3 regions of the Kitasatospora paranensis genome follow, and region 1 is predicted to be linked to each of the others. Evidence: predicted binding sites of a transcription regulator. Region 1 holds the regulator's gene; each other region holds the start of a gene.

Region 1 (6,677 bases):
CGGGGCGGCGGCGAGCGGCGCGGCCCCGTCCTCGTGCAGCACCGCGGCCAGCGCGGCGGCCCCGAGCAGCGGGAGGAGCTGACGGGTCGTCACGAGGTCGTGGATCTCGGGGAACCGCAGCCGGCGGGACTGCTTGCCGGCCTCGCGGGCGGTCGCCCGCCACTTGGCGAGCGCCTTGGCGCCGCGCTCGCCCTTCCACTGGGTGATGCAGCGGGAGGCGGCCCAGGGGATCACCGCGTCCACGCCGACCTCGGTCATGGTCTCCACCGCGACCTCGCCGCGGTCGCCCTTCGGGAGCGCCTGGACGACGGTGATCCGCGGGGCGGGGGCCGGCTCCTCGCGGACGGCGACGACCGCGATGTCGAGCGCGTCCTTGCCGTGCACGGCGCTCACCGTGCCGTCCACGCCGTGGCCGAGGCCGTCGGCGAGGGTGACGGCCTCGCCGGGCGCGAGCCGCTTCACCGCGGCGGCGTGCCGCCCCTCGGGCCCGTCCAGCCGCAGCACGGCACCCGGCGCGGCGCCGGCCAGCAGGGCGCTCTCGACGACGAAGACGGGCGCGGTCATGGTGGGGGTGTCCTTCCGGGTGCGGGCACGGGGACGGCGGACGGGGGCGCTGCGGGATCCCCGCGGCGCCCCCGTCCGCCGATGACGGCCTGGGTGGCCTAGGGCTTGTCCGACAATTCGCGTCGCATCAGCGCGCGGCTCCCCGGCCTCCGGCCGGGAGGTACCCCCAATGCGCGCCCGGCTGGGCGTGCCGCCGTGTCGGCCTCGTACTGGACGTACTTGGCCGATGCGGCGGGACGTCCAGGTGGGGGCTCCTCCCGGCCGAAGGCTGGGGGAGGATGATCCGGCGTCGCGCGCGCGGCGGGAATTGTCAGACAAGCCCTAGCGGCCGTTGAAGGCGTCCTTGAGGCGGGAGAACAGCCCCTGCTGGCCGGGTGCGAACTGCCCGGAGGGCCGCTCCTCGCCGCGCAGCACGGCCAGCCGGCGCAGCAGGTCCTCCTGCTCGGGGTCGAGCTTGGTGGGCGTCTGCACCTCGACATGCACTATCAGGTCGCCCCGGCCGCCGCCGCGCAGGTGGGTGATGCCGCGGCCGTGCAGCGGGATCGACTGGCCGGACTGCGTGCCGGGCCGGATGTCGACCTCCTCCATCCCGTCGAGGGTCTGCAGCGGCACCTGGGTGCCGAGCGAGGCCGCGGTCATCGGGATGGTGACGGTGCAGTGCAGGTCGTCGCCGCGGCGCTGGAACGTCGGGTGGGCGATCTCGGCGATCTCGACGTACAGGTCGCCGGCCGGGCCGCCGCCGGGGCCGACCTCGCCCTCGCCGGCGAGCTGGATCCGGGTGCCGTTGTCGACACCGGCGGGGATCTTGACGGTCAAGGTGCGGCGGGCGCGGACCCGGCCGTCGCCGGCGCACTCCGGGCAGGGGGTGGGCACGACGGTGCCGAAGCCCTGGCACTGCGGGCAGGGGCGGGAGGTCATGACCTGGCCCAGGAAGGACCGGGTGACCTGGGAGACCTCGCCCTTGCCGCGGCACATGTCGCAGGTCTGCGCGGAGGTGCCGGGGGCGGCGCCCTCACCGCTGCAGGTGGTGCAGGTGACGGCGGTGTCGACCTGGAGTTCCTTGGTGGTGCCGAAGGTGGCCTCCTCCAGGGTGATCTCCAGGCGGATCATCGCGTCCTGGCCGCGCCGGGTCCGCGAGCGCGGGCCGCGCTGGCCGCCCGCCGCGCCGAAGAACGCGTCCATGATGTCGGAGAAGCCGAACCCGGCCGCGCCGAAGCCGCCCGCGCCGCCGCCTCCGCCGTTCGGGGAGAGCGGGTCGCCGCCGAGGTCGTAGACCTGGCGCTTGGCCGGGTCCGAGAGCACCTCGTAAGCGGCGTTGATCTCCTTGAACCGCTCCTGGGTCTTCGGGTCCGGGTTGACGTCCGGGTGCAGTTCACGCGCGAGGCGCCGGAACGCCTTCTTGATCTCGTCCTGCCCCGCATCCCGTCGGACGCCGAGTACCGCGTAGTAGTCCGTGGCCACCAAATGCTCCGCTTGTTCCGCCTCTAGAAGTGCTTGCGACTGGGTCCGCGCCGGGCGCGGGCTGCTCTACGACTCGGCCAGGATCTGACCCACGTACCGTGCCACCGCTCGCACCGCCCCCATTGTGCCCGGGTAATCCATCCGGGTCGGACCGATCACTCCCAGCTTTGCCACGCTCTGGTCGCCCGAACCGTAACCGACGGAGACGACCGACGTGGAATTGAGACCCTCGTAGTCGTTCTCCCGGCCGATTCTGACCGTCATCGCGGACTCCGCGGTCTCACCCAGCAGGCGGAGCAGCACGACCTGCTCCTCCAGGGCCTCCAGGACCGGCTGGATGGTGAGCGGGAAGTCGTGGCCGAAGCGGGTCAGGTTGGCCGTGCCGGCCAGCATGATCCGCTCCTCGTTCTGCTCGGCGAGCGTCTCGAAGAGGGTCGCCAGGACGGTGGCAACGGCCGGGCGGTCGCCGGCCTCGAAGGTGGCGGGCAGGTCCTCCAGCAGCTCCGGGACGTCCGGCAGCCGCCGGCCGCCGGCCCGGGCGTTCAGCCGGGCCCGCAGGTCCGCCAGGAGGTTCTCGCCGACCGTGCCCGGGCAGTCGACCATCCGCTGCTCCACCCGGCCGGTGTTGGTGATCAGCACCAGCATCACCTTCGCCGGGCCGAGCGCGACCAGCTCGACGTGCCGCACGGTGGACCGGGTCAGCGACGGGTACTGGACGACGGCGACCTGCCGGGTCAGCTGCGCGAGCAGCCGGACGGTGCGGGCCACCACGTCGTCGAGGTCGACCGCCGCCTCCAGGAAGTGCCGGATCGCCCGGCGCTCGGGCGGCGTCATCGGCTTGACCTCGGCCAGCCGGTCGACGAACAGCCGGTAGCCCTTGTCGGTGGGGATCCGGCCGGCGCTGGTGTGCGGCTGGTGGATGAAGCCGTCCTCCTCCAGCGCCGCCATGTCGTTGCGGACGGTGGCCGGGGAGACGCCGAGGTTGTGCCGCTCGACCAGGGCCTTGGAGCCGACCGGCTCCTCGGTGCCCACGTAGTCCTGGACGATGGCCCGCAGCACGGCGAGCCGCCGCTCGTCCAGCGGCCGGACGGTGGAACGGGTGTCGACCAGGCGGGCGTCTGCCCTGCCGTCGTCGGCCTTGCGCTCGCCGGCCATGGGGCACGCACCTCCGTCGTCGTCCGTTGAGTCGGTAGCCGTCCGGTGTCTGGCACTCTGGATGGCAGAGTGCCAGAACCGTACCTGCCAGTGTAAGGCCCACCTCCGGCGGCAGGAACGGGCCGCCCACGTGATCCTCGACCGATCGCGTCGTGGCGGACGGTGCCGCATCGGGCGGCGGGTGGCAGCATCGAAGGCGAGCGAGCTACCGAAGGAGCAGCGATGTCGGCGTCACGGCAGCACTCCCGATTCGCACCCGACCGGGGTCTGACCGGTCGGATGGTCACCACCATGTTCCTCATCGGCCTGGTCTACGTCGGCTTCACCGGGCTGCTGATCGCCCTGTTGCGCGGCGCTTGGCCGATCATCGTGCTGATCTCCGGCGGGCTGTTCGTGGCCCAGTTCTGGTTCAGCGACAAGATCACCGAGCGGGCGATGGGCGCCCACGCGGTGAGCCCCGAGCAGTACCCGCAGCTGCACGGCACCGTCGACCGGCTCTGTGCCCTGGCGGACATGCCCAAACCGCGGGTGGCGGTCGCCGACAACGACATGCCCAACGCCTTCGCCACCGGGCGCAACCCGGACAACGCCGTGGTCTGCGTCACCACCGGGCTGCTGCGCCGGCTGGAGCCGGAGGAGCTGGAGGGCGTCCTCGCCCACGAGCTCTCCCACGTCGCCCACCGGGACGTCGCCGTGATGACCATCGCGGGCTTCCTCGGCGTCCTGGCCGGCGCGATGACCCGGATCGCCTTCTACGGCGGCTTCTACGGCAACAACCGCAACAGCAACGACCCGAACACCGCCATCGCGATGATCGTCATCCCGCTGGCCAGCATGGTCGTCTACGCGCTGAGCTTCCTGCTCACCCGGCTGCTCTCGCGCTACCGCGAGCTCGCCGCCGACCGGGCCGCCGCCCAGCTCACCGGCCGGCCCAGCGCGCTGGCCTCCGCCCTCACCAAGGTCACCGGGCAGATCGCGGCCATCCCCTCCGAGGACCTGCGCCGCTCCCAGCCCTACAACGCCTTCTACTTCGCCCCCGCGCTGAGCGCCCGGGAGACGGCCGCCCAGCTGTTCTCCACCCACCCGACGCTGGAGCAGCGGCTGGCCCAGCTGGCGAAGATCTCCAACGAACTCGGCCACTGAACCGGCCGCCGAGAGGACTCTCCGTGGGATTCCTGGACGCCTTGCTGGGCCGCAGCAAGCCGGTCAAGCCCGACCTCGACCAGCTGTTCGGCATCCCGTCCGCCGCCCTCACCCTGGAGGCGGCGGCCGGGTACCGCCCGACCGGCCTCGGCTCGGTCTGCTTCGCCGCCGTCGAGGGCGGTGCCTTCGACGAGGTCCAGCGGCAGGTCAGGGCACTGCTGGACGCCGACACCGACCGCGGCGGCGCACCGGTGGAGGGCTCCCAGGACGGGTACGGCTACTCCTGGCTGCTCGCCCGGCACACCCCCGAGGAGCTGCCCGACCTGGTCAACGACCTGCACGCGGTCAACAGCGAGCTGGAGGCCAACGGCTTCGGCCCGCAGCTGCTCTGCTCGATCGTCGGCTTCCGCAACGACGCCGGGCAGTCGCTCGGCCTGGTGTACCTCTACAAGCGCGGGACGTTCTACCCGTTCGCCCCGATGCCCGGCGGCGGCGAGAAGCGCAACAGCCCGGTCGAGCTCCAGATCAAGGCGATGCTCGGCGACGACCTCCGGCTGGAACAGGACCTCAGCCGCTGGTTCCCGGTCTGGGGAGCCCCGGGGCTGTAGCCGGACGCGGCGGAGCCCTAGGGTCGTCGGATGACCGACCGGACGGACACCGCCGCGACCGCCCCCTCGCCCGCGCTGCTCGACGAGGCGGTCGCCGCCCTGCGCTCGCCCGACCCGGTGGTGCGCGACGAGCAGGCGTACACCCAGCTGGCCCGCTGGGTGCCGCTGCTGGCCCCGGAGCGGCGGCGGGCGCTCGGCGACCGGATGGCCGAGCGGTTCACCGACCCGGAGATCCAGGCGCGGACGTTCGCGCCGCTGGTGCTGGCCAGGATCGTCGGCTGCGGCGACCACGACCCGGCCTGGACGGCCGCCTTCACCGACTGGTACCTCGGCGAGCGCGACCTGCGCGGGCACGACGAGGAGCTCGGCTGGCTGCACGCCGTCGCGCACGGCGCCGACCTGCTGGCCGCGCTCGGCCGCTGCCCGCAGGTCGACCCTGCGCCGCTGCTGGCCACCGGCTGCGCCCGGCTGCTCACCCCCACGGGCCACCTGTTCGACGCGATGGAGGACGACCGGCTCGGCTTCGCGCTGGCCGTGGTGCTGACCCGCGCGGAGCTGACCGAGCAGCAGTCGCTGGAGTGGCTGGATCCGGTCGCCGCCGACTTCGCGGCGGCGGAGCCCGGGCCCGTCCCCCCGTACGCCTCGAACACCATGCGGACGCTGCGGGTGCTCTACCTGCTCGCGGACCGCGGTGTGCGGCCCGGGCGGTGGCAGGGGAGGCGGTGCCGCTGCGGCACGCGGCGGCCGTGCGCGAGCGGGTCGCCGCCGTCCTGGCGATGAACTCGCCGTACGCCGGATGAGGGATGAGCCCGCGTCGGAGCGGACACGCCCTAGGATTTCGTCCATGCGCAGCAGGGAGTACGGCCCCGACCTGACCCCGCCGTGGAAGCGGCAGGAGCCGGCGCCGGAGGTGGCCGCCGAGCGGGATCTCGTGGTGGAGGAGGCGGCCACCGGCTTCTGCGGGGCGGTGGTGCGCTGCGAGAAGACCGCGGAGGGGCTCACCGTCACCCTGGAGGACCGCTTCGGCAAGCACCGGGTGTTCCCGATGGTGCCGCGCGGGTTCCTGCTGGAGGGCCGGGTGGTGACCCTCGTCCGGCCGTCCGGCCCGGCACCTGCCCGCACGCCCGGGCTGACCGCCTCCGGCTCCGTCGCGGTGCCCGGCGCCCGGGCCCGGGTGGCCCGGGAGTCGCGGATCTACGTCGAGGGCCGGCACGACGCCGAGCTGGTCGAGCGGGTGTGGGGCGACGACCTGCGGATCGAGGGCGTGGTCGTGGAGTACCTGGAGGGCGTGGACGACCTGCCGGCGATCGTCGCGGAGTTCGGTCCCGGCCCGGGGCGGCGGCTCGGGGTGCTGGTCGACCACCTGCTGCCCGGCACCAAGGAGCACCGGATCGCGGCCCGGGTGACGGGCGACTCGGTGCTGGTCGTCGGCCACCCGTACATCGACGTCTGGCAGGCCGTGAAGCCCGCCGCCGTCGGCATCCCGGGCTGGCCCGAGGTGCCGCGCGGGGAGGTCTGGAAGGAGGGCGTCTGCCGCCGGCTGGGCTGGCCCGCCGACCCGCCCGCGGCCTGGAGGCGGATCCTCGCCTCGGTGAACTCCTACCGCGACCTCGACCCGGCCCTGCTCGGCCGGGTCGAGGAGCTCATCGACTTCGTGACGCAGCCGGAGTGAGCGGCGGTCGGTCGAACACCTGGAACTCGGAGGTGTCGAGGGAGACGCCCAGGACGTCCAGCGGGACGGGGGCG
Region 2 (6,677 bases), 1.8 Mb from region 1:
CGCTCCAGCAGGCCGCGCCGCGCCGCGTACTCGCCCCCAGCGGCTGCACGAACCCGGCCAGCTGCGGCCAGTGCAGGTTCAGCAGCGGGCGGGCGACCAGCTCGGTCACCCGGCCGCCGCCGGCCGGCACCACCGCGCCCTGGGTCTCCAGCGGACGGTCGTACATCGCCTTGACCAGCTGGATCCCCGGGTCGGTGAGCAGTGGTCCCACGATGCCGGAGACCAGCGCCGGGTCGAACTCCCGCAGGTCGGCGTCGACGAAGCAGACGATCGCGCCGGAGGTCGCCAGCAGCGACCGCCAGAGCACCTCGCCCTTGCCGGGCGCGGCCGCGACCCGGGGCAGCAGGTCGTCGCGGTGCACCACCCGGGCGCCGGCCGCGCGGGCCGTCTCGGCGGTGCGGTCCACCGAGCCGGAGTCGACCACCACGAGCTCGTCGACCAGCGGCAGACGCTCCATCAGTTCCTCGCGGATCCGGGTGACGATCTCCCCGACGGTCGGCTCCTCGTCCAGGGCCGGCAGGACCACGCTCACCGTGCCGTCCGGGCCGGCCGCCCGCTTCGCGGCGAGCAGGTGCTCCACCGGCCGGTCGGCCGCCGTCCAGGAGCGGCGGCGCAGCCAGGACGCCACCTCCGGGAGGACGTCCGGGCGGGGCTGGTCGGTCACGTCTCGCTCCTCGTTGCTGCCATCTCGCGTATCGGACATCCGGGCCCGCACAACGGGCCTTCGGATACAGTCTTCGTACTGCGGCCCGACCATCGCACGCCGGGGTCACCGCAGCGCAGGACCCACAACTTCACAGAGCTCATCCAGAGGGACTGAGGGAACGGCCCGTCGACGTCCCGGCAACCTTCTCGCGCGGCGCCGCAGGCCCGCCGGGACAGGTGCCAATTCCGTCCTGTGGCGCGACCGCGCCACGGGGAAGATGAGGAGAGAGGCCTCCGCCACCATGGCTACCGCTACCCCTGCACCCTCCGACGTGACCACCGCCGTCGACCTCGGCCCCGCCACCGCGCTGTCCTGTCGCGAGTGCGGCGCCCGCTCCCCGCTCGGCCCGGACTTCGCCTGTCCGGAGTGCTTCGGCCCGCTGGAGATCGCGTACGACTACAGCGGGTACGAGGCCGAGGAGCTCCGCAAGCGCATCGAGGCCGGCCCGGCCAGCATCTGGCGCTACGCCCCGCTGCTGCCCGTCCCCGCGGACGTCGCCGACAAGCCCAACCTCAACCCCGGCTGGACCCCGCTGGTCAAGGCCGACAACCTGGGCCGCGAGCTCGGCTTCACCGCCCAGCTGCACGTCAAGGACGACTCCGGCAACCCGACGCACTCCTTCAAGGACCGGGTCGTGGCCTGCGCCATCGAGGCCGCCCGGGCGTTCGAGTTCACCACCCTCTCCTGCTCCTCCACCGGCAACCTGGCCGGCGCGGTCGGCGCGGCCGCCGCCCGGGCCGGCTTCAACTCCTGCGTGTTCATCCCGCACGACCTGGAGCAGGGCAAGATCGTCATGGCCGGGGTGTACGGCGGTGCGCTGGTCGGCATCGACGGCAACTACGACGACGTGAACCGGTTCTGCTCCGAGCTGATCGGCGACCCGGCCGGCGAGGGCTGGGGCTTCGTCAACGTCAACCTCCGCCCCTACTACGGCGAGGGCTCCAAGACGCTGGCCTTCGAGATCTGCGAGCAGCTCGGCTGGCGGCTCCCCGAGCAGATCGTGATCCCGATCGCGTCCGGCTCCCAGCTCACCAAGATCGACAAGGGCCTGCAGGAGCTGATCAGGCTCGGCCTGGTCGAGGACCGCCCCTACCGGATCTTCGGCGCCCAGGCCGAGGGCTGCTCCCCGGTCTCCGCGGCCTTCAAGGCCGGCCGCGACGTGATCCGCCCGGTCAAGCCGGACACCATCGCGAAGTCGCTGGCGATCGGCAACCCGGCCGACGGCCCGTACGTGCTGGACATCGCCCGCCGCACCGGCGGCGCCGTCGAGGACGTCACGGACGCCGAGGTGGTCGAGGCCATCAAGCTGCTCGCCCGCACCGAGGGCATCTTCGCCGAGACCGCCGGCGGCGTCACGATCGGCGTGCTCAAGAAGCTGGTCGAGACCGGGCAGCTCGACCCGTCCAAGGAGACCGTCGCGATCAACACCGGCGACGGCCTGAAGACCCTGGACGCAGTCGCCGACGCGGGCCTGACCACCACCATCCGCCCGACGCTGGAGTCCTTCCGCGCCGCCGGCCTCGTCTGAGCAGCCCACCCCTTCCGCCAAGGAGCACCCGCATGAGCGCCAACGTCCGCATCCCGACCATCCTGCGCACCTACACCGGCGGTTCGGCCGAGGTCACCGCCGAGGGCGCCACCCTGGCCGCCGTCATCGCGGACCTGGAGCAGAACCACGCCGGCATCGCCGCGCGCCTGCTCGACGATGCGGGCAAGCTGCGCCGCTTCGTCAACGTCTACGTCAACGACGACGACGTGCGGTTCGCCGAGGGTCTGGAGACCGAGATCAAGGACGGCGCCAACGTGTCGATCATCCCGGCGGTGGCCGGCGGCTGCTGAGCCCGGCGCGCACACCTGGGCCGCCGTCGGACCGGATTCCGCTTTTCCGGTTCCGACGGCGGCCCGCCGCGTTTTGCCGGAGGGTCAGTGGAATGGCACAGGCCCGCGGGGGAGTAGAGTTCCGGATGTCGGAACCTCCGCTCCTTCCGGCTTCCCGATCGGTCCTGACGTCGTGCGTTGCAGCCGAATTCCGCTTTCCCGGCTCCGCGCGGATCGCATACGCAGGGTCCGGGCAGGGGCGTGGCGGGCCGTCCGGTCGCTGAGACGGGGCGTGGGCGATGCGGTGGCGGACCTGTCAGGAGAGCGTCAGAATTTCTCCGGCGTTATGTCGCCCTGCGTCCGCTATGTCCGGCGCGAATTGCCGTTCTCTGCGGCATTCATCCCGTCATATCCGTTGTCGGAGTACTCGATTCCTCCGAAGTTGGGCCTGTTGCACAGGGCTCCCGGCCGGATACATTCAGCCGCGATCGACGCAGTCACCCGCTCGCGCGGCCCGGTACCGGGCGCAGGGCGGCGGTCTGCGGCGTGCGCGGCTGCGTCCAGGGGGTTCCCTCGGGCCGGCCTGCCAGACCTTGGGCCCGCACCGTGCGGGCCCGTGAAGGGCCAGCACAGCACAAGGGGAGTTCGGAATGGCTCAGGGCACCGTCAAGTGGTTCAACGCGGAGAAGGGCTACGGCTTCATCGCGGTCGACGGTGGTGCGGACGTGTTCGTCCACTACAGCGCGATCCAGATGGACGGCTACCGCACCCTCGAGGAGGGCCAGCGGGTCGAGTTCGAGATCTCCCAGGGACAGAAGGGTCCGCAGGCGGACATGGTCCGCGCCGCTGCGGCCTGACCTTCCCCTGTGGAGCCTCGGCTCGTCCTCGCCGACGGCCGCCTTTCTTCACGACAGGCCCGTACGACACACCGTCGTACGGGCCTGTCGGCGTCCGCGGGGTCGCGGGACACGGACCGCGGACACGGCCGACGGGCTTGCACTCGCCACCCCGGAGTGCTAATCATTGGCGTTAGCACTCACAGCTTGAGAGTGACAACGCGGACCGGGTCGGTGAGGCCCCCGCGAGCGGTAGGGGACAGGACCCCCGCTCCCAGGGCCGTCCGTCGCGGGCACCTCTGGTCCGAGCAGTCGACCGTGTCCCGGAGGACCACTTCTGATGGCCAAGATCATCGCCTTTGATGAGGAAGCTCGCCGCGGCCTTGAGCGCGGTATGAACCAGCTTGCCGACGCAGTGAAGGTCACGCTCGGCCCCAAGGGTCGCAACGTCGTTCTGGAGAAGAAGTGGGGCGCCCCCACGATCACCAACGACGGTGTCTCCATCGCCAAGGAGATCGAGCTCGAGGACCCGTACGAGAAGATCGGTGCCGAGCTCGTCAAGGAGGTCGCCAAGAAGACGGACGACGTCGCGGGTGACGGCACCACCACCGCCACCGTGCTCGCCCAGGCGCTCGTCCGCGAGGGTCTGCGCAACGTCGCCGCCGGCGCCAACCCGATGGCCCTGAAGCGCGGCATCGAGAAGGCCGTCGCCGCCGTCTCCGACCAGCTCCTGGCCCAGGCCAAGGACGTCGAGACCAAGGAGCAGATCGCCTCCACCGCCTCGATCTCCGCCGCCGACACCCAGATCGGCGAGCTCATCGCCGAGGCGATGGACAAGGTCGGCAAGGAAGGCGTCATCACCGTCGAGGAGAGCAACACCTTCGGTCTGGAGCTCGAGCTCACCGAGGGCATGCGCTTCGACAAGGGCTACATCTCCGCGTACTTCGCGACCGACCTGGAGCGGATGGAGACCTCGTTCGAGGACCCCTACATCCTCATCGCCAACTCCAAGATCTCCTCGGTCAAGGACCTCCTCCCGCTGCTGGAGAAGGTCATGCAGAGCGGCAAGCCGCTCGTCATCATCGCCGAGGACGTCGAGGGCGAGGCCCTGTCGACCCTGGTCGTGAACAAGATCCGTGGCACCTTCAAGTCCGTCGCCGTCAAGGCCCCGGGCTTCGGTGACCGCCGCAAGGCCATGCTCGGCGACATCGCCATCCTCACCGGTGGCACCGTCATCTCCGAGGAGGTCGGCCTCAAGCTCGAGAACGCGGGCCTGGACCTGCTCGGCACCGCCCGCAAGGTCGTCATCACCAAGGACGAGACCACCATCGTGGACGGTGGCGGCGACAGCGACCAGGTCGCCGGCCGCGTGAACCAGATCCGCGCCGAGATCGAGAACAGCGACTCGGACTACGACCGCGAGAAGCTCCAGGAGCGCCTCGCCAAGCTGGCCGGCGGCGTGGCCGTCATCAAGGCCGGCGCGGCGACCGAGGTCGAGCTCAAGGAGCGCAAGCACCGCATCGAGGACGCCGTCCGCAACGCGAAGGCCGCCGTCGAGGAGGGCATCGTCGCCGGTGGTGGCGTCGCGCTGCTGCAGGCCGGTGTCGCCTTCGACAAGCTGGAGCTGGAGGGCGACGAGGCCACCGGTGCCAACATCGTCAAGGTTGCGCTGGAGGCCCCGATCAAGCAGATCGCGACCAACGCCGGCCTCGAGGGCGGCGTCGTGGTGGAGAAGGTGCGCAACCTTCCCGCCGGCCACGGCCTGAACGCCGCGACCAACGAGTACGTCGACCTGATCGCGTCGGGCATCATCGACCCGGCCAAGGTCACGCGCTCCGCGCTGCAGAACGCCGCCTCCATCGCGGCGCTCTTCCTCACCACCGAGGCCGTCATCGCCGACAAGCCGGAGAAGGCCGCTGCGGCCGCCGGCGGCGGCATGCCGGGCGGTGACATGGACTTCTGATCCTCCCGAGGATCGGCAAGCTCCTGACGCTCTGCGAGGGCGGTCTCCCCATCACGGGGAGGCCGCCCTCGCGGCGTTCCCGAGCCGCCCACGCTGCCGGAGCCGTTCGGGATACCGCTGGGCACCGCGGGTTTCCCGGCCGCCGGGCGACCTGCGGGACAATGGACGGATGGCCACCCCTGACATCGAAGCCGCCCTGCACAGCGCCCGGGCGCTGATCCTCGCCGACCTGACCGCCCGTGACGTCGCGGACGCCGCGGTGGTGTCCCTGGTCGAGAACGCCGTCACGCACCGCCGCTGGTGGCTGGAGCAGTGGCCGGACGGCACGGAGTACGTGCTCGGGCTGGTCGCGCAGGACGTCCAGGACGCCCTGCTGGAGGGCTACGGCCGCTGGCCGCTGTGCGAGGCCTGCGCGGCCGAGGGCGACCCGCACGCGCTCAGCGTGGAGCCGGAGCTCGGGCCCGAACCGCACTGGGTGTGCGGCAAGGAGGGCGTGGCCGTGGCCCCGGTCGGTGCCCTCACGTGATCCTCGTCGACCCCCCGACCTGGCCCGGCCACGGGGAGCTCTGGTCGCACCTGGTGAGCGACGTGTCGTACGAGGAACTGCACGCCTTCGCCGCGCTGCTCGGCGCGCCCGCCCGCGCCTTCGAACGGGATCACTACGACATCCCGGCCCCCTGGTACGAGAAGGCCGTCGCCCTCGGCGCCCGCCCGGTCGGCAGCCGCGAGCTCGTCGCCCGGCTGACCGCGGCCGGGCTGCGGCGGCGCAAGGCTAGCCTTCGAGACGGCTGAGCTCGGCGGCGAGGTTGGCCCGCGCCGGGGCGTCGAACCGCTCCCGGGCGGCGGCGGTGCGGTAGAGCGCGGGCAGCGCGAGCAGCTGCCGCAGGATCGCCGCCCGCCCGCTGCGGAAGGCGTCCTCGGGCACGAACGCGTACTCCTCGCGGACAGCGGCCGCGTATGCGGCGTACCCCTCCGGCTCGGAGCCGAGCACCGCCAGGTCGGCGTCGCAGAGCACCTCGCCGTTGCCGTCCCCGGGCTCGGGGTGGTGGGTCACGGTGAGCCGGACGAGCCGGGCGACCTCGGCGACCAGCTCCTCCGCCAGCCCGGCCTCGCGCAGCGCCCGGACGGCCAGCCCGGCACTGCGCTCCTCGTTCTCCGAGCGGTCCGGTCGGTAGACGGCGTCGTGGAACCAGGCCGCCAGCCGGACGGCGTCCGGCTGCGGGGCGTCCTGCGCCAGCATGTCGACGTGCGCCAGGACGGCCGCCAGGTGGTCCGTCGTGTGGTAGCGGCGCTGCGGCTCGGCCCAGCGCTCCAGCAGGTCCCGGCCGTACGGCACCGGGTCGGCGGTCGCGCC
Region 3 (6,677 bases), 670 kb from region 1:
CTCTCCGCCGCCTGCCGCGGCGTGGACAGCTCGCTCTTCTTCCACCCCGAGGGCGAGCGAGGGGCCGCGCGCAGCTCGCGCGAGGCGAGCGCCAAGGAGGTCTGCATGCGGTGCCCCGTCCGGGCCCAGTGCGCGGCACACGCGCTGGCCGTCCGCGAGCCGTACGGCGTGTGGGGCGGCCTGACCGAGGACGAGCGCGAGGAGCTGCTGGGCCGTGCCCGCCACCGTCAGCTGGTCGAGGTGCCGCTGGCGATGCCGGCCGGCATCCGGCGCTGAGCGCCCGTCAGGGTCCGACGGGACGCACGTCACCGGAGCACCGGCGAGGAAACGTTTCACCGTCGTCGGCGGCGGACCGCTCAGCGGGCGGTGGCCGCCCCGCCGAGCCGGTCGAGCATCAGGGCCACGGCCGGCACGCCCGCCAGGTCGGGCAGCGTCAGCGCCACCACCCGCCGCACCGCCGGCTCGCCGGACGCCGTCCGCAGCGGCATCGCCGCCACCCCCGCGCGTCTGACCGTCTCCAGCGCCAGCGCCGGCAGCACCGCCACCCCGAGCCCGGCCGCCACCAGCCCCACCACCGCCGGGTAGTCGTCGGTGGCGAAGTCGATCGCCGGCTCGAAGCCCGCCGCGCGGCACAGCTCGACCAGATGACCCCGGCACTGCGGGCAGCCGGCGATCCACTGCTCCCGCGCCAGCTCCGCGAGGTCCACCGGCGCGTCGCCGCGACCGGCCAGCGGGTGCTCCTGCGGCACCAGCACCACCAGCGGATCGTCCAGCAGCGGCCGCACCACCAGGTCGGACCAGTCGGTGGCGGCGGCCGAGGCCGCCGCCTCCAGCACCGCCTCGGCCCGCGCCTGCCGGGCCGAGGCGTGCGGGGAGGGCACCGCGGCGGCGCCGCCCTGCGACTCGGGGTAGCGGAAGGCCAGCGCCACCTCGCACTCGCCGGAGCGGAGCATCCCGAGCGCCTCCGGCGGCTCGGCCTCCACCAGCGAGACCCGCACGCCCGGCTGCACGCTGCGCAGCCGGGCGACGGCGCGCGGCACCATCGTCGAGCTCGCGGTCGGGAAGGAGACCAGCCGGACCCGCCCGGCGCGCAGCCCGGCGATCGCCGCCACCTCCTCCTCGGCGGCGGACAGCCCGGCCAGGATGCCGGCCGCGTGCTTCAGCAGCACCTCACCGGCCTCGCTGAGCTGCATCCCCCGGGCGGAGCGGACGACCAGCGGGGTGGCCACCGACTTCTCCAGCGCCTTCATCTGCTGGCTGACGGCCGGCTGGGTGCATCCGAGTTCCCGGGCGGCGGCCGAGAAGGAGCCGGTCCGGGCGACGGCGCGCAGGACGCGCAGGTGACGGGCCTCGATCATGCGCCCAGGGTATAAGCCCGCCTTGGGTCGGCGGGCGCGTCCGGCGCCGCACGCCGCACGCGGCGCGGACGGGCCGCGGACACGCCGGAGGCCCGGCCCCCGCCGCGCGGGCGGGGGCCGGGCCTCCGGAGGACGGACCTGCGTCAGTGGGAGTGGCCGTGGCCGCCGTGCGAGTGGCCGTGGCCGCCGTCGGCCTCCTCCTCCTTCTTCTCCACCACGAGGGTCTCGGTGGTGAGGAGCAGGGAGGCGATGGAGGCGGCGTTCTCCAGGGCGGAGCGGGTGACCTTGACCGGGTCGATGACGCCGGCCTTCAGCAGGTCGCCGTACTCGCCGGTGGCCGCGTTGTAGCCGAAGCCGGCGTCCAGCTCGGCGACCTTGTGGGTGATGACGTAGCCCTCGAGACCGGCGTTCTGGGCGATCCAGCGCAGCGGCTCGGCGAGCGCCTTGCGGACGACCGCGACACCGGTGGCCTCGTCGCCGGACAGGCCGAGGCCGCCGTCGAGGACCTTGGCGGCGTGGACGAGCGAGGCGCCACCGCCGGCGACGATGCCCTCCTCGACCGCGGCGCGGGTCGCGGAGATGGCGTCCTCCAGACGGTGCTTGCGCTCCTTGAGCTCCACCTCGGTGGCGGCGCCGACCTTGATGACGCAGACGCCGCCGGCCAGCTTGGCCAGGCGCTCCTGCAGCTTCTCGCGGTCCCAGTCGGAGTCGGTGGCACCGATCTCGGCCTTGATCTGGCCGACGCGGCCGGCCACGGCCTCCGAGTCACCGGCACCGTCGACGAGGATGGTCTCGTCCTTGGTGACGGTGATGCGGCGGGCGCTGCCGAGCACGTCCAGACCGGCCTGGTCGAGCTTGAGGCCGACCTCCTCGGAGATGACGGTCGCGCCGGTGAGGACGGCGATGTCACCGAGGATCGCCTTGCGGCGGTCGCCGAAGCCGGGGCCTTGACGGCCACCGCGTTGAAGGTGCCGCGGATCTTGTTCACCACGAGGGTGGACAGCGCCTCGCCGTCGACGTCCTCGGCGATGATCAGCAGCGGACGCGAGGCGCCGCCCTGCAGGATCTTCTCCAGCAGCGGGAGGAGCTCCTGGATGGAGGAGATCTTGCCCTGGTTGATCAGGATGTACGGGTCCTCGAGGACCGCCTCCTGACGCTCCGCGTCGGTCACGAAGTACGGCGACAGGTAGCCCTTGTCGAACTGCATGCCCTCGGTGAACTCGAGCTCGACGCCGAAGGTGTTGGACTCCTCGACGGTGATGACACCGTCCTTGCCGACCTTGTCGATCGCCTCGGCGATGAGCTCGCCGACCTGGGTGTCCTGCGCGGAGAGGGACGCGACGGCGGCGACGTCGTCCTTGCCCTCGATCTCGCGGGCGATCGAGAGGAGGTGCTCGGAGACGGCGGCGACGGCCTTGTCGATGCCCTTCTTCAGGGCGGCCGGGCCGGCGCCCGCGGCGACGTTGCGCAGGCCCTCGTTGACCAGGGCCTGGGCGAGCACGGTCGCGGTGGTGGTGCCGTCACCCGCGACGTCGTTGGTCTTGGTGGCCACCTCCTTGACGAGCTGCGCGCCGAGGTTCTCGTACGGGTCGTCGAGCTCGACCTCGCGGGCGATCGTCACACCGTCGTTGGTGATGGTGGGGGCGCCGAACTTCTTGTCGATGACGACGTTGCGGCCCTTGGGGCCGATGGTCACCTTGACGGTGTCGGCCAGCTTGTTGACACCGCGCTCCAGCGAGCGGCGGGCGTCCTCGTCGAACTGCAGGATCTTCGCCATGTTCCCGTTTCCTCAGGGGGTTGTGCGGATGGACCAACAGGCACGCCCCGGCCCGGGTCAGTGCTGACGCGGTTCCGGGGCGTGCTGTGACGGCTTACTTCTCGATGATGGCGAGAACGTCGCGAGCCGAGAGGACGAGGTACTCCTCGCCCTGGTACTTGACCTCGGTGCCGCCGTACTTGGAGTAGAGGACGATGTCGCCGACGGCGACGTCGAGCGGCAGGCGCTGGCCATCCTCGAAGCGGCCCGGGCCGACGGCCAGGACGACGCCCTCCTGGGGCTTCTCCTTGGCGGTGTCCGGGATAACCAGGCCGGAGGCCGTGGTGGTCTCGGCGTCGAGCGGCTGGACCACGATGCGGTCCTCGAGCGGCTTGATGGCAACCTTGGTGCTGGTGGTCACGTCCGAGCTCCCCTTCGGAGATTACGGGGTTGTCTAACAGGGATGGGCGATGTCTGCACGCCTGCCGTCGCGGGGGTCAGGCGAACTCCGTCGCGTTGGCACTCGCCCGGGGGAGTGCCAGGAACGACCATAGGCCGCTGTTAGCACTCAGTCAACCAGAGTGCCAACGGCGCGGCCCGCAGAATCGCGGAGAAACCGAGTACCCGTACTCAGGTGCGGCCGCCGCGGGGCCGGGCAGACTCCCACCCGTGACCGAGACCGCCGTGCCGCGCCGCCGTCCGCAGCCCGTCGCCGACCTCCTCCTGATGCTCGCCCTCATCGCCCTCCAGGCCCTGGCCGGCTGGTGGACCCTGCTCGTCCTGGGCCTGCACACCTGGGCCGAGCCGCCGCGGAGCGCGGCCGAACAGGCCGCCGCCCCCGTCGACTGGACGCCCTACCGGGTGCTGGGCGGGTTCGCCCTGGCCGCTCTCCTGGTGGCGGTCCTCGCGGGCCGCCGCCGACTGTGGATCACCGCCACCGTGCACGGACTGCTGGTGGCCGCCCTGGCGGTCGGCGCGCTCGCCGCGCATGCCTCCGACGTGCGCGACCGCGAGCGGCTGCGGCCGCACCCCTGCCCTCGGGTTACCAGCCGTGCTTCAGCGGCAGCAACAACTGCGTCGGCGGCTGATCCGGCCGACCGGGACAATGGCGGGGTGGAGATCGAATCGTTCCGGGCCCTGCTGACCGACGAGGGCCAGGCGCTCCTGGCCGAGCTGCGCGGATTCCGCGAGGCGGACGAGCTGGCGCTGGCGACCAGGCTGCGGCGCAGCCACCCGGCCGAGCTGGTCCGGGCCGCGTTCGAGCAGGCCCGGCTGCGGCAGCGGGCCGCCGCCAAGTTCGGCGCCGACGCGGAGGCCATGTACTTCACGCCGGACGGCGTCGAGCAGGCCACCCGGCGCAGCGTCGCCGAGTGGCGGGCCGGGCGTTTCGCCGCGCTGGGCGTGCGGCGGCTCGCCGACCTGTGCTGCGGCATCGGCGGCGACGCGATCGCGCTGGCGCGGGCGGGCGTGTCGGTGCTCGCCGTCGACCGCTCCGAGCTGACCTGCGCGGTGGCCGGGGCCAACGCGGCGGCGCTGGGCCTGGCCGACCGGATCGAGGTGCGCTGCGCGGACGTCGCCGACGTCGATCCGGCCGGCTTCGACGCGGTGTTCACCGACCCGGCGCGGCGTACCGCCCGGGGCCGGGTGTTCGACCCCGAGGCGTACTCCCCGCCGCTCTCCTGGGCGATCGAGGCGGCCCGCCGCACCCCGTACGGGGCGCTCAAGGTGGCGCCGGGCATCCCGCACGCCCTGGTACCGGACGGAGCGGAGGCCGAGTGGGTCTCCGACCGCGGCGAGGTGAAGGAGGCCGTGCTGTGGTTCGGCACCGGCGCGGCCGACCCGTACCGGGCGACGCTGCTGCCCGGCGACCACACGCTGACCGGCACGGGCACCCCGGCGACGGCCGGGCCGGTGGGGCGGTACCTCTACGAGCCGGACGGCGCGGTGATCCGGGCCGGCCTGGTCTCCGACGTCGCCGGGCAGGTCCGCGGGCGGCTGATCGACCCGATGATCGCCTACGTGACCTCGGACGAGCTGGTGGCCACCCCGTACGCGCACGCCTACGAGATCGGCGAGGCGCTGCCGTACAACGTGAAGCGGCTGAAGGCGCTGCTGCGGGAGCGCGGCGCCGGCACCGTGGTGATCAAGAAGCGGGGGATGGCCGTCACCCCGGAGGAGCTGCGCCGGCAGTTGCGGCCGAGCGGCCCCCACGAGGTGACGGTGATCCTCAGCCGGACGGACCACGGCCCGCTGATGATGCTGGGTCAGCCGGTCGGCGCGGCGACGTAGTCCTCCAGCCGGGCGACCGCGAAGCCCTGCTCCTGGATCCGGCTGAGCAGTTCGCCGAACATCGCGGTCATGGTCTCGCCCTTGAGGTCCTTCGGGCCGCGGAAGTGGGCGAGGATGATGTCGCCGGGGCGGAGCTTCTTGTCGGCGGTCTGGTACTGCATGTCGTGGATCTGCATGGTCTCGCGCCAGAGCACCACCGCGCGCGGGCCGCAGGCCTGCACCGCGGTGTTCAGCGCTGCGGTGTGGGCGCCGTCTCCGTACGGCGGGCGGAACAGCAGCGGCGGCGTGCCGTACTCCCGGGTGAGCGCGGTCTGGTCGTCGCAGACCTCGCTCTTCTGCTTCTCCGGGGAGGCCTTGCTCATCACCGGGTGGTCGACGGTGTGGTTCTGGATGTGGTTGCCGAGGGCCTGCAGCGGCTTGAAGTAGCCGTAGTCGCCGCTGATGATGTCGCGGGTCAGGAACATCGAGAACGGCACCCTGAGGTCGTTCATCATGGCGACGAACTTCGGGTCCTTCTCGGCGCCGTCGTCGAGGGTGACGAAGACGACCCGGTCGCTGGTCGGCACCGCGCTGAAGACCGGCACCTGACCGGTGCGGGTGAGCTTGATCGGCTTGTCGGCGGGGGCGGGCGGGGCCGCGGGCAGCGGCTTGAGGCCCCACTTGGCCCAGGCCGCGTCGGAGGCGCCCGGGGCCGCCGGGGAGGCCCCGGTGCTCGCCGTGCCGCCCGGGGCGGCGGTGTCCTGCGCGGGGGCGCCTGCGTCCTGGGCCTGGCCGGCGCCCCGCCGCCGCAGCCGCTGACGACCGTGAGGAGCGCCAGCACTCCCGTCGCAGCCCACCATGACCTCTTCAGCACAGCATGCCCCCACCCCGTGTTCAGCGAACTCTCAGGAAGGCACGCTACTCGACGTGGCGGCTGGTGAAGGACCAGCGGTGCACCGGGCGGGCCAGCAGGTCGCCGGGCGGGTCGGGGACGGCCGCCGGAGCCCCCGCCCACCAGGTGATCAGCAGCACCCGGTCGCCGTCCGCGGTGAGCAGTTCGGCGCGTTCGGGGCCGGCGGTGCGCAGCGCGGGCAGCGCGGTGTCGCGGGCCCAGCGCTCCAGGTCGGCGGCCCGTCCGGCGGCGGCCCGGGCCTCCCACATCAGGGCCGAGGTCACCGCAGCGACTCGTGCGCGGCCGCGTGCAGGTCGGTGTGCGGCACGTGGGTCTCGGTGACCGGCAGCGAGGAGTCCGCGGACAGGTCGAAGGCGGACGGGGTGCGGCCCCGGCGGACCAT

The links. The regulator HrcA, encoded in region 1, represses chaperone genes, less so after heat shock. The targets are predictions, from matches to a motif close to TTNGCACTCNGNNNNNCNGAGTGCNAA.
Region 2: a site for HrcA is predicted at 3,518-3,544, ahead of groL (chaperonin GroEL). Genes of this name have one in related genera too.
Region 3: a site for HrcA is predicted at 3,676-3,702, ahead of groES (co-chaperone GroES). Genes of this name have one in related genera too.

The regions. Positions count from the first base shown of each region.
Region 1 covers NZ_BAABKV010000001.1:2,994,444-3,001,120, forward strand. Annotated here, with positions in the region: gene ABEB13_RS14650 (16S rRNA (uracil(1498)-N(3))-methyltransferase) at 1-564, opposite strand, end outside; gene dnaJ (molecular chaperone DnaJ) at 886-2,025, opposite strand; gene hrcA (heat-inducible transcriptional repressor HrcA) at 2,092-3,180, opposite strand; gene htpX (zinc metalloprotease HtpX) at 3,403-4,323, shown strand; gene pspAB (PspA-associated protein PspAB) at 4,347-4,931, shown strand; gene ABEB13_RS14675 (DUF2785 domain-containing protein) at 4,962-5,711, shown strand; gene ABEB13_RS14680 (DUF3097 domain-containing protein) at 5,776-6,603, shown strand; gene ABEB13_RS14685 (Uma2 family endonuclease) at 6,575-6,677, opposite strand, start outside.
Region 2 covers NZ_BAABKV010000001.1:4,779,905-4,786,581, forward strand. Annotated here, with positions in the region: partial or broken gene ABEB13_RS23085 (glucosyl-3-phosphoglycerate synthase) at 1-628, opposite strand, end outside; SAM riboswitch class I at 801-930, shown strand; gene thrC (threonine synthase) at 948-2,234, shown strand; gene ABEB13_RS23095 (MoaD/ThiS family protein) at 2,267-2,545, shown strand; gene ABEB13_RS23100 (cold-shock protein) at 3,175-3,381, shown strand; gene groL (chaperonin GroEL) at 3,701-5,323, shown strand; gene ABEB13_RS23110 (hypothetical protein) at 5,493-5,849, shown strand; gene ABEB13_RS23115 (DUF4031 domain-containing protein) at 5,846-6,115, shown strand; gene ABEB13_RS23120 (HD domain-containing protein) at 6,096-6,677, opposite strand, start outside.
Region 3 covers NZ_BAABKV010000001.1:3,668,086-3,674,762, forward strand. Annotated here, with positions in the region: gene ABEB13_RS17535 (WhiB family transcriptional regulator) at 1-276, shown strand, start outside; gene ABEB13_RS17540 (LysR family transcriptional regulator) at 357-1,358, opposite strand; partial or broken gene groL (chaperonin GroEL) at 1,502-3,135, opposite strand; gene groES (co-chaperone GroES) at 3,230-3,535, opposite strand; partial or broken gene ABEB13_RS17555 (DUF6234 family protein) at 3,841-4,146, shown strand; gene ABEB13_RS17560 (class I SAM-dependent methyltransferase) at 4,228-5,403, shown strand; gene ABEB13_RS17565 (polysaccharide deacetylase family protein) at 5,379-6,242, opposite strand; gene ABEB13_RS17570 (hypothetical protein) at 6,301-6,558, opposite strand; gene tsaD (tRNA (adenosine(37)-N6)-threonylcarbamoyltransferase complex transferase subunit TsaD) at 6,555-6,677, opposite strand, start outside.